Regions from separate parts of the Pseudonocardia petroleophila genome, predicted to be linked through region 1. Evidence: predicted binding sites of a transcription regulator. Region 1 holds the regulator's gene; the other holds the start of a gene.

What was found. The regulator LexA, encoded in region 1, represses DNA repair genes until DNA is damaged. The targets are predictions, from matches to a motif close to CGAACACGTGTTCG.
Region 2: dnaB (replicative DNA helicase) is a predicted target of LexA. The motif match lies at 1,350-1,363, and genes of this name have one in related genera.

Annotation. Positions count from the first base shown of each region.
Region 1 covers NZ_CP060131.1:3,426,992-3,430,153, reverse strand. Annotated here, with positions in the region: gene nrdR (transcriptional regulator NrdR) at 1-349, opposite strand, end outside; gene H6H00_RS17070 (hypothetical protein) at 510-1,001, opposite strand; gene lexA (transcriptional repressor LexA) at 1,256-1,993, shown strand; gene H6H00_RS17060 (universal stress protein) at 1,971-2,828, opposite strand; gene H6H00_RS17055 (SdiA-regulated/phytase-like domain-containing protein) at 2,959-3,162, opposite strand, start outside.
Region 2 covers NZ_CP060131.1:1,960,831-1,963,992, reverse strand. Annotated here, with positions in the region: gene H6H00_RS09900 (single-stranded DNA-binding protein) at 1-102, shown strand, start outside; gene rpsR (30S ribosomal protein S18) at 161-397, shown strand; gene rplI (50S ribosomal protein L9) at 413-859, shown strand; gene dnaB (replicative DNA helicase) at 1,434-2,849, shown strand; gene H6H00_RS09880 (DUF3040 domain-containing protein) at 2,868-3,137, opposite strand.

The DNA.
Region 1 (3,162 bases):
CGAGCTCGCGGAGCGGCCCGAGGATCGCGAGGCCGACCTCGTGGCTGGGGATCTCGGCGGTGCCGCCCGCGCGGACGGCCTCCTCGACGCGGTGCGCCAGCTGCGCCAGCGCGTCCTCGTCGACGGGCCGGCCCTGGCAGGCCCGACGGACCCCGCTGACGACCTTGTCGCGGCTGAAGGGCTCCGTGACCCCGCTGCGCTTGACGACGGCCAGCACCGCCTCCTCGACGGTGGTGAACCGGCGCCCGCAGGAGGCGCAGGAGCGCCGGCGGCGGGTGGCGACCCCGTCGTCGACCTCGCGGGAATCGATGACCCGGCAGTCGGAGTGACGGCAGAACGGGCAGCGCACGGACAACCCCCTCCGACGAACGGAACCCCATCCCTGGGCTAACGACACCCATGTAACCACAACATGTAGGGGCACTGAAAGCCGGGAGGCCCTATCGGTGGCGCCGCGTCGTCCGAACGGGCACGCGGGCGCGGGCCGGCGGCGGGCCGGGCGCGAAGCGTCAGCCCCCGAGCACGCCCGCCACCTGCACGGGCGATGCCACCACCGGTGTGAGCGAGGTGCTCGTCACCTCCGGCGCGGCGGCGGAGTGCCGGGCCGCGGCGGCCACGTCGGCGAGCAGCCCCAGCAGCACGACGACCGCGGCGGTGAGCAGGGCCGTGCCGATGGCGGCGGCCACCCGGCGGCGGCGCAGCACCCGCGGGGGCAGCACCGGGACCGAGCGCAGCAGGACGCGCCCGCCGCGCTGCCCCCGCTCCCCCGCCCGGTCGCCGTCCGGACGGGGCGGCTGCACCGGCCGCACCGCACGCGGCGGCTGCACGGGCCGCACCGGCCGCGGCCCGGGGGCCCGCCCGCGCCGCGGCAGCACCCGGGCGGGGTGCGCCCGCCCCCGGTCCGGCACCTGCGCCCGGTCCGGCACCTGCGCCCGGTCCGGCACCGTCCGGCGCAGGGCCGTGCCGCCGAACCGCATTCCGTCCTCGATCTGATCGTGCACCGGACTCCACCCTTCGCTCGGACCCGCTGACCGTTCGAACTGCTCGCACCGTTCGAACGGGAACGCATGTTCGAACGATCGTCGAGCGATGTGTACCACCGACCACCGACAGAATCGAGAGAACGGGGCGTGTCGTTCGAACATGTGTTTGGCGAGAACCGGAATCGGGGCTACGGTCGGGCCCACGACACGTGTCCGGTCCGCACGGACCGCACGGCACCGAACGAGCAGTACCGACGAGGAGGCGCGAGCACATGGCACGGGACGAGCCCGGCCCGACGGGTGGCGACGACGAGGGGGTGCGCCCCGGGCCGACCGCCCAGGTGAGCACGTTCCCCGACCCCGCGAGCGCCCCCGTCGGTCTCACTCCCCGGCAGCGCAAGGTGCTGGAGGTCATCCGCGACTGGGTGGAGCGCCACGGCTACCCGCCGAGCGTCCGCGAGATCGGCGACGCCGTCGGGCTCACCTCCACCTCGTCGGTGCACCACCAGCTGCGCACGCTCGAGCGCAAGGGCTACCTGCGGCGCGACCCCAACCGCACCCGCGCGGTCGACGTCCGCCCGCCCGACGAGCAGCCCGACGCGGCGCCGTCGGACTCCGGCGTCGTCGAGCGGCCCACCCCCGCGTTCGTCCCGCTGCTGGGCACGATCGCCGCCGGTGGGCCGATCCTCGCCGAGCAGGCGGTGGAGAGCGTGTTCCCGCTGCCGCGCGAGATCGTCGGCGAGGGCACCCTGTTCCTGCTCAAGGTGCGGGGCGACTCGATGGTCGAGGCGGCCATCACCGACGGCGACTGGGTGGTCGTGCGCCAGCAGCCGGTCGCCGAGAACGGGGAGATCGTCGCGGCGATGATCGACGGCGAGGCCACGGTCAAGACGTTCACCCGGCGCGACGGGCACGTGTGGCTGATGCCGGCCAACGCGGCCTACGACCCGATCCCCGGCGACGACGCCACCGTGCTCGGCCGGGTGGTCACGGTCCTGCGGCGCCTCTGACGGCGTCGCCCGCCGCGGCGGGCACCACGATCACGGGGTAGCGGGCGGTGCGCACGAGCACCCCCGCCACCCCGCCCAGCAGCAGCCGCTGCATGAAGCGGTAGCCGCGCGAGCCCACCACGAGCAGGTCCGTGCGGTCCGGCAGGGCGGCCAGGGTGGCCGCCACCGGGCCGACCACGACGTCGCTGATGGCGTCGACCTCGACCGGCAGCGACGCGATTCCCTTGTGGGCGAGCGCCTGCGCCGCCGGCACGCCGTCGGCGTCCTCGGCGACGGTGACGACCCGCACCGCGGCCCCGGTCCGGCCCGCGAGGTGCACGGCCACCGCCACGGCCCGGTCGGCCTCGGCGCTGCCGTCGTAGGCCACGGTCACCGTGGTCATGGTCCCGGTGCCGAGGTGCCGGTAGCCGCGCGGCGCGATCGCCACCGGGCAGCGCGCCAGCGGCAGGAGCCGCTGCACCGTGCGGCCGGGGGCGAGGCGGCCCAGCAGCCCGTGCCCGGTCGAGCCCACCACGAGGACGGCGGCCCCCACGTCGTCGGCGTGGTCGGCGAGCACGTCGGCCACCGAGCCGGGCGTGAGCGCCACGAACTCCGGCTCGTCGGCGCCCCAGCCGTCGCCGATGAGCTCGCGCGCCCGCGAGAACCGGCCCGCGGCGACGCGGCGCGCCTTCTCCCGCCAGCGCGGGTCGCGCGCGACGACGGCGAGCCCGCGCGCGTCGACGGGGTAGACCGTGGCCACCACGGCGCTCAGCCCGGTGAGCCGGGTCAGCTGCGCACCCAGGACGAGCGCGTCGTGCCCGCCCGGCGTGTCCTCGTAACCGGTGACGATCGGCACCGCGCCTCCTTCGACCGTGATCACCGTAACCGCGCGGGGGGCCGCGCCGGTTACGCCGGGGAAACGTCGCCCGCGATCGCCGAGGACCGGGACGTGCGGCGCGCACGCGGGTACCGGCGTCGCCACCGGCTCAGCGGCGCCGCGCCCGCCAGGACAGCGCCGCGGCGAGCAGCACCAGCAGTCCGACGGTCACCCCGCCGCCGATCAGGGCGGGCAGCCACTCGGGTGCCGGCTCGGCCGCGGGCTGCGCGGGGGTGCCGGCGGGCGGGGTGAACGGCTGCGCGGCCAGCGCGGCGGCCCCGGGCACCGCGCGCAGCTCCCCCGGCACCCCGCC
Region 2 (3,162 bases), 1.5 Mb from region 1:
GGCGGCGGCGGGGGATCCCGCGGCGGCCAGAACGACGACCCGTGGGGCTCCGCCCCTCCCGCCGGCAGCGGCCCCGCCGCCGACGACGAGCCCCCCTTCTAGATCCACCCCCTCCCGCGCGCCCGGCGCGCGGTGACCGAGAACCACCAGGAGTACCCCCATGGCCAAGCCCGTCCTGCGCAAGCCGAAGAAGAAGGTGTGCGCGTTCTGCAAGGACAAGGCCCAGGACATCGACTACAAGGACACCGGCCTGCTGCGGAAGTTCATCTCCGACCGCGGCAAGATCCGGGCCCGTCGCGTCACCGGCAACTGCCGCCAGCACCAGCGTGACGTCGCGGTGGCGGTCAAGAACTCCCGCGAGGTGGCCCTGCTGCCCTACACCTCGACCGCCCGATAAGCGAGGACTGACCAGATGAAGCTCATCCTCACCGCCGACGTGCCCAACCTGGGCGCCCCCGGCGACATCGTCGAGGTCAAGGACGGCTACGGCCGTAACTACCTGCTCCCCCGCTCGCTGGCCATCACGGCCACCCGCGGCGCGGAGAAGCAGGTGGCGTCCATCAAGCGCTCCCAGCAGGCGCGGCAGATCCGCGACCTCGGGCACGCCAAGGAGGTCGCGAGCCAGCTCGGCGACCTCGACGTCACCGTGAAGGCGAAGGCCGCGGGCGACTCGGGTCGCCTGTTCGGCTCCGTCACCACCGCCGACATCGTCGAGGCCGTGCGGGCCGCGGGCGGTCCCGCCCTCGACAAGCGCGCCGTCGACGTGCCGCAGATCAAGACCACGGGTTCGCACGCGGTCACGGTCCGCCTGCACCCGGAGGTCACCGCCGAGGTCCGGGTGGCCGTCGTCGGGCAGTAGCAGCACCCGCCGGCTCGCCGGCATCGATCACGCACCGTAACCGGGGCGGGGTCCGGGCTCCGAGCCCGGGTCCCGCCCCGGTGTCGTTGCGGGGAGCGGCCGCCGCAGCGCCCGGCGGCCGCGCGGTGATACGCCGGGAGGTTGCGGTCGCGTCGGCGAGTGACCGCCCGGATGCGCCGGGTGGGGATCGTCGCGACACGCCGAGAGCGGCGTGTCGCGCGACACGCCCACAATGTTGTCCACACCCACCGATCACGGCCTGAGCTGCGAAGATACCGCTTATCGGCGAGTTGTCCCCACTTTGTCCACAGCACGCTCCCGACGCCGTCCAGGGCATCCACCGATCCGTGCACAGGTCCTCCCCAGGTCCGTGCACAGGTCTGTTAGGCGAGCCCGGCCCGAGCGCCTACCGTCGGGAGCAGGTTCGATCGACGAGCCGGGCGACACCGGCCGTTCACCGGTCGGTGGACGGGACGTCGCCCGTGCGTCTCGAACGCTCGTTCGATATACTGGAAGTGGGGGTGACGCTGCGTATGAGCCGGAACCAGGTGTCCCGAACACGGGTGGCGCACGCATGGCACTGACCGACGACCGGCCGGCCGGGCGGCGGCCGGGTTCGGACCGACCGCTGCGCCCCGCGGGCGAGGGCGGCGACGCGGGGTCCCCGTTCGACCGCCAGCCCCCGCAGGACCTCACCGCCGAGCAGTCCGTGCTCGGCGGGATGCTGCTGAGCAAGGACGCCATCGCCGACGTCGTCGAGGTGCTGCGGCCCGACGACTTCTACAAGCCCGCCCACCAGACCGTCTACGACTGCATCCTCGACCTCTATGGCCGCGGCGAGCCCGCCGACGCCGTCACGGTCTCGGCGGAGCTGCAGCGCAAGGGCGACCTGATCCGCCTGGGCGGTGCCCCCTACCTGCACACCCTCATCGCCACGGTCCCCACCGCGGCCAACGCCGCCTACTATGCCGAGATCGTCGCGGAGAAGGCGATCCTGCGCCGGCTGGTCTCCGCGGGCACCCGCATCGTGCAGCTGGGCTACCACGGCGCCGACGGCGCCGACGTGGCCGACGTCGTCGACCGCGCGCAGGCCACGCTCTACGACGTCAGCGACCGCTCCACGAGCGAGGACTACGTCGCGCTGGAGGAGCTCCTCCAGCCCACGATGGACGAGATCGACGCGATCGGGTCCCGCGGCGGGGCGTCGGTGGGCGTGCCCACCGGGTTCGCCGACCTCGACGCGGTCACCAACGGCATGCACCCCGGCCAGATGATCGTCGTCGCGGCCCGGCCCGGTCTGGGCAAGAGCACGCTGGGGCTCGACTTCGCCCGCTCGTGCTCCATCAAGCACGGCATGACCAGCGCGGTGTTCTCGCTGGAGATGAGCAAGTCCGAGATCGTGATGCGCCTGCTCTCGGCCGAGGCGCAGATCAAGCTGGCCGACATGCGCGCCGGCCGGATGAGCGACGAGGACTGGACGCGCATGGCGCGGCGGATGAGCGAGATCAGCGAGGCGCCGCTGTTCATCGACGACTCGCCCAACCTCACGCTGATGGAGATCCGGGCCAAGGCGCGGCGGCTCAAGCAGCGCCACGACCTGAAGCTGATCATCCTCGACTACCTGCAGCTGATGACGTCCGGCCGCAAGGTCGAGTCGCGCCAGCAGGAGGTCTCGGAGTTCTCCCGGCAGATCAAGCTGCTGGCCAAGGAGCTCGAGGTGCCGGTCGTCGCGATGAGCCAGCTCAACCGCGGTCCGGAGCAGCGCACCGACAAGCGGCCGATGCTGTCGGACCTGCGCGAGTCGGGCTCGATCGAGCAGGACGCCGACATGGTGATCCTGCTGCACCGCCCCGACGCGTTCGAGCGCGACGACCCCCGCGCGGGCGAGGCCGACCTGATCCTGGCCAAGCACCGCAACGGCCCCACCACGACGATCGTCGTGGCGCACCAGCTGCACTACAGCCGGTTCGCCGACCTCGCCCACGGCTGAGCGCCGCGGGCGGCGGCGTCAGGCGGGGCTGAAGCCCGCGGTGCCGTTGCGCTGGAAGGCGACGACGAGTGCGCCGGCGGCCACGGCCATGCCGAGCACCGCGACCGGGACGGCCATGACGGCGGACCCGAGGATCATCAGCGCCAGCCCGAGCACGAGCAGCAGGCTGGGGTTCATCCCGGTGCGGCGCGGAGCGACCGTGCGGAAGAGCTGGGTGAACTCCGGATCGGTGATCGCGAGGTGGTGCTCGATCCGGGCGAGGACCTGTCTCTCACGGTCGTTCAGCACGTGCGATCGCCTCCGATGGGCTCGT